One region of the Pseudomonas coleopterorum genome, then DNA from elsewhere that is predicted to be linked to it. Evidence: predicted binding sites of a transcription regulator. Region 1 holds the regulator's gene; each other region holds the start of a gene.
The links. Region 1 encodes LexA, which represses DNA repair genes until DNA is damaged. Its sites were predicted from a motif close to CTGTNTNNNNANACAG; they were not measured.
Positions count from the first base shown of each region.

Region 2: the regulator LexA is predicted to act here: its motif matches at 1,844-1,859, upstream of imuA (translesion DNA synthesis-associated protein ImuA).
Region 3: the regulator LexA is predicted to act here: its motif matches at 1,387-1,402, upstream of recN (DNA repair protein RecN).

Region 1 is NZ_FNTZ01000001.1:1,641,349-1,644,623, reverse strand. Features, by position in the region: gene nagZ (beta-N-acetylhexosaminidase) at 1-437, opposite strand, end outside; gene BLV18_RS07330 (TetR/AcrR family transcriptional regulator) at 483-1,190, opposite strand; gene lexA (transcriptional repressor LexA) at 1,420-2,028, shown strand; gene sulA (SOS-induced cell division inhibitor SulA) at 2,038-2,514, shown strand; gene BLV18_RS07315 (hypothetical protein) at 2,577-2,810, opposite strand; gene BLV18_RS07310 (DUF6586 family protein) at 2,861-3,275, opposite strand, start outside.
Region 2 is NZ_FNTZ01000001.1:2,408,651-2,411,925, forward strand. Features, by position in the region: gene BLV18_RS10800 (Y-family DNA polymerase) at 1-1,134, opposite strand, end outside; gene imuA (translesion DNA synthesis-associated protein ImuA) at 1,142-1,759, opposite strand; gene BLV18_RS10810 (putative bifunctional diguanylate cyclase/phosphodiesterase) at 1,910-3,253, opposite strand.
Region 3 is NZ_FNTZ01000001.1:643,406-646,680, forward strand. Features, by position in the region: gene recN (DNA repair protein RecN) at 1-1,362, opposite strand, end outside; gene grpE (nucleotide exchange factor GrpE) at 1,591-2,157, shown strand; gene dnaK (molecular chaperone DnaK) at 2,220-3,275, shown strand, end outside.

The DNA of each region.
Region 1 (3,275 bases):
GCCGTCGCGCGCTCGGGATCACCCTCGAAGGCACGGGTACCGACCACGGCGCTGTGGCCATGATCGAGGTCCAATACCGGCGCGAAGCTCAAGTCCAGGCCCACAGCCAACACTTCGGCGGCCATCAACCAACCACAATGCTCGGCCAGACCGATCGCATCGGCATGACGCGCCAGCTCGCGCATGGCCGGTAGCCGCACGAAGCCCTGACGCAAACGTTGCACACGCCCACCCTCCTGATCCACGGCCAGGATCAGCTCCGGCCGTACGGCGCGGATGGCCGCGGTCAGCTCGCGCACCTGGCGTGGATGCTCGATGTTGCGCGCGAAGATGATCAGTCCGGCGACTTCGGGTTGGCGCAACAACTGCCGGTCCTCGGCGGTAAGCCAGGTGCCGGCGACGTCGACCATCAGGGAGCCTTGCAGACGAGCGCTCATGAGGTTTCCTTGTAGAGGGGGATCGGGAGGTTGGCCGTGCAGGCCTCAGGCCTTCACGGCGGCCGGAGTGCTCTTGCTGCGCGGGCGCAACTGAGCCGCAGCCATGGTCGGGTCGGTCACCGCACTCTGCGCGCGCATGCCCGCCGCGAGGAATGGCACCATCAGACGCATGACCTGCTCGATCGAGGTGTCCACGCCAAAGTCGGTTTCGGCGATGGCACGCAGCGCCTTGATCCCGGACATGCTGAACGCGGCGGCGCCGAGCATGAAATGCACGCGCCAGAACAGCTCGATGGGCGGAATGCGCGGCGCCGCTTCGTTGACCAGGAGCATGTAGCGGCGGAACACCTTGCCGTACATGTCTTCCAGGTAACGACGCAAGTGACCCTGACTCTGGCTGAAGGCCAGGCCCAGCAGGCGCATGAAGATGGAAAGGTCGTTGCCACTGCGCGGTTGCACCACCAAGGCCTGCTCGACGAGAATCTCGAGGAGCTCCTCGAGGCTGGCCTTGGGCGTGGCACTGGCCTGACGCCGCTCCAGCTCGCGGTCGAGGCTGGCACAGAAAGGCCCGAGGAATCGCGAGAACACCGCCTGGATAAGCGCCTTCTTAGAGCCGAAATGGTAGTTCACCGCCGCCAGATTGACCCCGGCCTTGCTGGTGATCAGGCGCAGCGAGGTTTCCGCGAAGCCTTTTTCCGCAAAAAGCTGTTCCGCGGCATCGAGAATGCGTTCAACGGTTTCCGACTGGGCCATGGCAACTCCGCCTGACAAACACTTGTTTGAAACATACGTTTCAAACGGGCTGATTGTCAAGCCTGTGCGGGCGGTTTGTAGCCATGCAGCCACGTATTAAAGCACACAAATTCATCGCCTTAGCGCAGCATGCGATCATCTACCTTTCGAACCCCAAGAAAACGGTGTTGCCAAGGGCAATGCACTGTATATAATCCCAGTCACTGTACAAAAAGACAGAGCCATCCCAATGTTGAAATTGACGCCACGCCAAGCTGAAATTCTCGCCTTCATCAAGCGCTGCCTTGACGACAATGGCTTCCCACCTACCCGTGCAGAAATCGCCCAGGAACTGGGTTTCAAATCCCCCAACGCCGCTGAGGAACACCTCAAGGCCCTGGCGCGCAAAGGCGCGATCGAAATGACCCCGGGCGCCTCACGCGGCATTCGTATTCCCGGCTCCGAGGCACGCAACGACGATTCCAGTCTTCCAGTGGTCGGCCGCGTTGCAGCGGGCGCGCCCATTCTGGCGCAGGAACACATCGAGGAGTCCTGCAAGATCAACCCGGGCTTCTTTCATCCACGCGCCGATTATCTGTTGCGGGTACAGGGCATGAGCATGCGCGATGTCGGCATCCTCGACGGCGACCTGCTCGCCGTGCACACCTGCCGTGAAGTGCGCAATGGCCAGATCGTCGTGGCCCGTATCGGCGATGAAGTGACGGTCAAGCGGTTCCAGCGCGAGGGCAACAAGGTTTTCTTGGTTGCGGAAAACCCCGACTTCGCACCCATTGAAGTCAACCTCAAGGATCAGGATCTGGTCATTGAAGGTCTGAGCGTCGGCGTCATTCGTCGATAAGGAGGCGTCATGCAGTTTCCCCTTTCATCCCAACAAGCACAGATGTCGCTGTTCGAAGCTTTCATGTCTGCACCGGTGGCGCCGCGATTCAAGGAGGCCGTCGAGTCGCCCTGGACCGTTGCCGACCCGGATGTATTCAGCGAGATGTCGCTGCGCGGTGCTGCGGGGAACTGCCTGAACCTGCTGGCCCCCATGCTGCGCGAACTGAGCGAGGAGCAGGACGCGCGCTGGATGACCTTGATCGCGCCACCGGCGAGCCTGACCCAGGCCTGGCTGCGCGATGCCGGGCTCAATCGCGAACGGATACTGCTATTGCAGCCGCGGGGCACGCAGAGCGCACAGCAACTGGCGTGCGAAGCGCTGCGTCTGGGTCGTAGTCATACTGTGGTGAGCTGGCTCAATCCGTTGCCGGCCGTGGCCAGGCAACAATTGATCACGGCCGCACGCCAAGGCGGCGCGCAGAGCTTGAACATTCGATTGGGATAGCCAAGAAACACACTGGGTACTGTCCGCCCAGGCAAGCGCGAGGCGCTCGCTGAGCGGCAGCATCAGTGCAGGACGCGCGGCCCGTCGTCCTTGTCGATTTCACCTTCCACCAGTTTGCCGGCCATCTGTACGCCGACACTGAGCATGGCCTTGGCCACTTCCACGTGCTGGCCCTGCAGAAATGCCTTGGCATCTTCGGAAAAATTCAGCGTCACCAGCGAACCTTCGTCCTCGGCACGACGCAACTCGATGCGGCCGTCAGGCAGCTCGACAATCTCAAGAAAGGACGTAGGCATAAGGACATGTTCTCCACGAAAGGCGAGCATTGTAGCAGCGCCACGCTGAATCAGCACTCACTCAACCCTTCCCTGAAGCGAACGGTCAAGCCCCTGAGCTGCTGACGCCAGCTTTCAAGCACCTCGCGACTCAGCTCCGGCTCTTCCACCTCGTCCAGATTGACCGCCTGTATCAACGGCTGGGTCACATCTCCCTTGGGCTTCTTGGGCGCCCTTGGCGGTACGAACAGCGCGCCATGGGCGGCAAGCAACTGCGCCAGCCAGGTATGCGGATGCTGGGCCAGCTCCACCAGTTCACCAAGTTCGGGAATCGACGTGCCATCCAACGCTTGCGGCGTCAGCAGGGTTTCGGCGCGGGCCGTGCCGGCCTGTGGCAGGCGGTAGTAACCGGCGATCTCATGGCACAGCCCCAGCAAGGCACCGTAGAGGTGGAACAACGCCGACTCGCGCTGCGCCTGCAACTGC
Region 2 (3,275 bases), 770 kb from region 1:
GTCGGCATGGGCGCGCAGATCCTGCATGGCATCGTCGCCCAGGCGTGCGCGCAAGCGTTCGCGCAACTGCTCCCAGGGCTGCGTCTGTTGCGGCCGCTGATCGAACAGCTCCTTGCAGGCGGGCACGAAGCGCGGCAGGTCGAGCGCGCTCAAACGTACGACCTGCACGGGCCGTGGCACCTGCAGATGCTCGAAGCGACCGCGGGCCAACTCGAACAGCAGGGCCGCGTCCCGCTCGGCCGCGAGCAGGCCCACCTCGACCCGCGTGTCTTCGCCGTCCGCATGCTTGAGGTGCAGGGTAAAACGCTGCACCCCCACATCCCGCCCCGCCAGGTAAGCCGCCAGGTCGTTGATCAGGCGTCGCAGGGGAAACAGCAGAGCCTGGTTCGACTCCACATCGAAATTGAGCTCGATGCGTTGGTCGAATACGTCCGCAGGAATGAAGAATTCCAGCGCCAGGGGGCGATGCCCCAGAAGTGTATCGAGATGGCTGAGCACCTGGGCTGGGAATCGCCTGGCCAGTTGTGCCCTGGGCAACGACAAGACCTCACCCAGGTGACGCATGCCCATGCGCTTGAGCGCCGTGGCGTCATCGGCAGCCAACCCCACCCGTTCCACCGGCAGGCGCTGGAGGGCATCGACCAGGGCAGCCGGATCTTCGACGCCGAAACCGTCATAAGCATTGGCCAGCATCCGCGCCGCGGCCGGATTGGGCGCCAGGGTGATGCGATGGCGGAAACCCAGGGCGTTCAGTTCATCGCGCAAGCGCGCTTCGAATTGCGGCCATGGCCCGAACAGGCCCATGGTCGATTGCACTTCCAGTAGCAACACACGTGGATAGTGCACGCTGACTTGGGAGCTGAACCGATAGGCCCACACCGCCAGAAAGCCTTGCCAGTGCTCGATCTGCGCCGGATCGTAGGGCGCGGTGGCAAAATCGCGGCTGAGCATGTAGGCGGCGGTGAGCGACTGCCCCGGTTTGAGACCCAGGGCCCGGGCGGCTGGGTTCACCGCCTGCAGCACTCGCCGCTGCACCGGGCCGGTGACCAGGACTAGCGGCTGCTGAGGATCGTCGCGCTGGCGCAGCACGGCATCGAGGGCCAGTTGCGGCAGCAGAATGCAGGCCCACAGCATGGCAATCTCAAGCGTAACTGACGAAGGTGACGGGCATCGCAGGGGGTATCCCGCCGCGACATTTGAGAATCTGCACTTGCCCGGCAGGCCCTTGCAGCGACAGCCGCAGGGCAGCAGGCGACGGGTTGTGCGCCGCCTGCTGCCCGCGCAAGGCAAAGGCCAGAGTTTCGCCGGTTTCGGCGGCTACCTGCAGGCGTCGCAATGCCTTGTCGTCGGGGTTCTGCGGCCAGCAGAGCACGGCTGCGCAACTGCCGGAACGCAAACACTGCTCGGCAGCCCACAAGGCATCTCGGCCTTGTGCTTGCAGCACGCTCAGGTGTTGCAGGCGCACACCGGCCGCCATCCAGGCATGGGGGTAGGGAATGAACGGGGGTGCTATCAACACGATTCGTTCACCGGCCTGGCTCAAACGCGCCAAGGTCGGCCAAAGCAACTGCAATTCGCCACAGCCATTGGCGGCCAGCAGGATTTCACTGAGTGCGGCCGGTGGCCAACCCCCGCTGGGTAGCACGGCGTCGAGGGCGGCATGCCCGGTCGGCTGCGCGCCGCTGGGGCTGGACTCCTGGCGACCGCGCCAGACGCGACGTTGGTCGATCAGCCCTTCCAGGCTGACCACGGCGCCCATCACTGCCCTGCCCTCATGGTCAGGCAGCGTGGGGAAAAAACTTCGGTGAGTGGGAGTGATCTGTTCATGGGTGCATTTTTACTACTGTATGCATGAACAGTAAAGCGTCTATTTTCATTTCATGCCATCGGGGGGGGCGAACGGTCCCGATCACTCCGGCGTGGGCACCAGCAATTTGCGCAATGGAAAGCGCGAAGCGCCGCTCCAGCCCAGGAACTCCTGTTCGACCATGGGCCGTGCGAAATAGAAGCCCTGGGCCTCATCGCAGCCCAAGGCACGAATCACCTGCATGCACTTGAAGGTTTCGACGCCTTCGGCAACCGTTCGGTAGCCCAGTTTGCGGGCCAGTTCCAGCACCGCCTGGACGATCAACTGATGCCGCGGACTGTATTCCAGGCCAGTGATCATCGACTTGTCCAGCTTCACCACGTTGGCCGGGATCTCGTGCAGGTAGGAAAAATTGCTGTAGCCGGTACCGAAATCATCGATCGCCACATCCACCCCCAGGTCACGGATGGCCGCCAGCTGGCTGAGCACCTGCGGATTGGAGCGCAACCACTCACCTTCAGTGATCTCGACCTCCAGACGTTCCGGGTCGATGCCATGGGTACGACAGGCATTGCTGATGACCTGGGTGATGTCGTGGCCGTCGAAATCCAGCGCCGACAGGTTCACCGAAAGCCGAGTCAGGAGCGTGGCCGGCCATTGGGCGAGCTTGGCCAATGCCGCGTCGATCACCCAGCGCGTCACGCTGTGGATCAACGCGTTCCTTTCCAGCACGGGAATGAATTCGTCGGGCAAGACCAGGCCCAGCCGTGGATGCTCCCACCGCAACAGGGCTTCAGCGCTGACCTGCTCACCCTCGTGCAGCGCGAAGCGTGGCTGGAACACCAGGCGCAACTGACCTTCACGCATCGCCTGGGTAACGTCGGAAGCCAATTTGAAAGACCGGCGGTAAGCGTTGTCCCGCACCGGGTCGTACCACGCCCACGGCTGGCCTGCGAGCAGGGCCAGTTCAGCGGCGTACATGGCCTTGCGCAGGGCATCGCGGACTGCTTCGAAGTTGATCACGAAAGGCGCGACGCCCGCGCGTACGCTGGGGCGAACCGGCATGCCGTCGATCTGGGTGGTGCAGCGCAAGGCGTGTACGAGAATGTCGAGGTAGCCACTGACGTCACTTTGCTGCGCGTCCAGTACAAAGGCAAAGCGCTTGCGGCCGATGTGATACACCCTCCCCTGGCCTGCCCGCAGACGCACCAGACGGCGTGCAATGCAGCACAGCAGGTTCTCGAACGGGACCATACCCAAGGCCAGGGTCATGTCGTGGGCCCAGGCGGTGTCCATGGCATCGATCAGCACCAGGTAGCGCGACTCATCCGGGTGCTGGAGCAACAGATGCCCCAGGTCAGTCAGGAACTGCCGGCGATCAGGCAACAAGGTAAGCCGATCGCTCGAGACGAACGCCTGAGCAGCGGCATGGACACTATCCGACATCACACTTTCCCGCGAATGACAG
Region 3 (3,275 bases), 1.0 Mb from region 1:
GACCCGCGAGGTCTGCGCCGTGATCACCTGGATCGCCAGACTGATCCGCGACAGCTCACCACCCGAAGCCACCTTGGCCAGGGGCTTCATGGGCTGGCCCGGGTTGGCGCTGACCAGTAGCTCGACCTGCTCTAGGCCATTGGGATGCAAGTCCTCATGGGCGTTGGCGCGCAACTCGATAGTAAAGCGCCCGCCGGGCATGCCCAGGCGCTGAATTTCCACTTCCACCGCCGAGGCCAGTTGCGCTGCCGCATGGGTGCGCAGGCCGGTCAGCTCGCGCGCTTTTTCCTGGTAGTGACGGGCATAGGCCGCCAGTTCTTCACCCAGTTGCTCGATCGACTCGTCGCTGGCATTCAAGCCTTCCAGCTCTTCGAGCAAGCGGTGTTGCAGCGCCACCACTTCGGTCGGGTGCACGCGGTGTTTGCGCGCCAGGGTATAGATGGTGTCGAGGCGTTCCTCGATGTGCTGTAAACGCGCCGGGTCTGCCTCGAAGTGATCAAGGAAGCGATTGAGTTCGCCGACCGCTTCTTCCACCTGAATCTGCGCCGTGGCCAGCATCGAGGCGGCTTCGCCCAGCGCGTTCGGTGCATTGCTGACGCCGCCCAAGCGATTCAGGCTGGCGGTCAGCGCGCTGAGCACGTTGCCCGAATCATTTTCACTGCAGTGGTCGATCACCTGGCGGCAGATGCCGAACAGCGCTTCGGCGTTGGTCAGGTTCTTGTGTTCCTGCTCCAACTGCTCCAGCTCGTTTTCACCCAGGCCGAGATTCTCCAGCTCTTCCAGCTGATAGCTGAGCAGTTGGTGGCGTGCGCGCTGCTCGTCGCCGGAATCCGACAGGCGTTCGAGTTCCTGGCGGGTCTGCCGCCACTTCTGCGCGGCCAGTTGCACTTGCCGAGCCAGGTCGCTGGCGCCGGCGTATTCGTCGAGCAGGCGGCGATGGGTGTCGGTCTTGAGCAGCGACTGGTGCTCGTGCTGGCTGTGGATGTCGATCAGCAGCTCGCCCAGAGACTTGAGGTCGCCCAGCGGGCAGGGTGTGCCGTTGATGTAGCCGCGCGAACCGCCCTTGGCGGTGATCACCCGGCGCAGAATGCAGGGGCCGTCGGTTTCCAGGTCGCGCTCGGCCAGCCAGGCGCTGGCCTCGGGGATGTCGACCAGGTCGAACGTGGCCAGGATGTCGGCCTTGTCGGCGCCCGGACGAACCACGCCGCAGTCGGCACGATCGCCCAGGGCCAGGCCCAGCGCATCGAGCATGATCGATTTGCCGGCGCCGGTCTCGCCCGTGATCACGCTCATCCCGCGCTCGAGTTCGAGGTCGAGATGTTCGACGATGGCATAGTTGTGTACGGACAGGTGCACCAGCATAAGACCGCCCCCAGGCATGAATGTCTGGTTATTTATACAGTGTTTCATGCAGGGCTGACAATATTCGTCCTTAGCTCGTTTTCGCCTGATCTCGGGATTTTTTATTGCTGACTTGCAAAGCTCGCGTGTCGCCGCTTGTCGTCAGCCCTTGAAGCGCGGATTTGTGACCCCATATACCGGTCAGAAGCGCGAGTCGACCTCGCGGACGTAATCGAGAGGAGAGAACCAATGGCTGACGAACAGAACCTGGACGATCAGAATCTAGACGCTAATCAGGCTGCCGACGCCGGTGCCGAAGACCTCACCGCGCGCGTGCAATTGCTCGAAGAGCAGCTCGCCGCCGCCCAGGACCAGTCCCTGCGCGTAGCCGCCGACCTGCAGAACGTTCGCCGCCGTGCCGACCAGGACGTGGAAAAGGCGCACAAGTTTGCCCTCGAGAAGTTCGCCGGCGACCTGCTGCCTGTGCTCGACAGTCTGGAGCGCGGCATCGAACTGTCCAGCCCCGATGACGAAAGCATCCGTCCGATGCGCGAAGGCATGGAGCTGACCCTGAAAATGTTCCAGGACACGCTCAAGCGCTACAACCTCGAGGCCATCGATCCGCACGGTCAGCCGTTCAACGCCGAGCATCATCAGGCCATGGCCATGCAGGAAAGCGCGGACGTCGAGCCCAACAGTGTCTTGAAAGTTTTCCAGAAGGGCTATCAGCTCAATGGACGCCTGCTGCGCCCGGCCATGGTCGTGGTCAGCAAGGCCGCCGTACCGGTTTCGCCTTCGATCGACGAGCAGGCTTGAAATCGGCCAAGTGGCCCCCATCTTAGTGTCAAGCGTTTAAGTGCTACCGCAGACAGCCACCACTGTCGCGGCAACCAAATCCAAAATTTTCGGGCCTTAGTGCCAGGAGAAGAAACATGGGCAAGATTATCGGTATCGACCTGGGGACCACCAACTCCTGCGTCTCCATTCTGGAAAACGGCAAGGCCAAGGTCATCGAGAACGCCGAAGGCGCTCGCACCACACCTTCGATCATCGCGTATGCCAACGACGGCGAAATTCTCGTCGGTCAGTCGGCCAAGCGTCAGGCGGTCACCAACCCGCATAACACCCTGTACGCGGTTAAGCGTCTGATCGGTCGTCGTTTCTCCGAAGACGTCGTACAGAAAGACATTCAGATGGTGCCTTACAAGATTGTCGAAGCCGACAACAAGGACGCCTGGGTTGAAGTCAACGGCAACAAAATGGCTCCGCCACAGATCTCGGCTGAAATCTTGAAAAAGATGAAGAAGACTGCCGAAGACTACCTGGGTGAAGCCGTTACCGAAGCGGTCATCACCGTACCGGCCTACTTCAACGACAGCCAGCGTCAGGCCACCAAAGACGCCGGTCGTATCGCGGGTCTGGACGTCAAGCGCATCATCAACGAGCCGACTGCCGCGGCACTGGCATACGGCATGGACAAGGCCAAGGGCGACCACACTGTCATCGTTTATGACCTGGGTGGCGGTACCTTCGACGTGTCCGTGATCGAAATCGCTGAAGTCGATGGCGAGCACCAGTTCGAAGTGTTGGCCACCAACGGCGACACTTTCCTGGGTGGTGAAGACTTCGACATCCGCTTGATCGACTACCTCGTCGACGAGTTCAAGAAAGAAAGCGGCATGAACCTCAAGGGTGACCCGCTGGCCATGCAGCGCCTGAAGGAAGCTGCGGAAAAAGCCAAGATCGAACTGTCCTCGAGCCAGTCGACCGACGTTAACCTGCCGTACATCACTGCAGACGCGACCGGTCCTAAGCACTTGAACGTGAAGATCTCCCGCGCCAAGCTGGAATCGCTTGTTGAAGACCTGGTTCAACGCACCATCGAGCCTTGCCGCACCGCCATGAAAGACGCCGGTATCGACGTTGGCGCGATC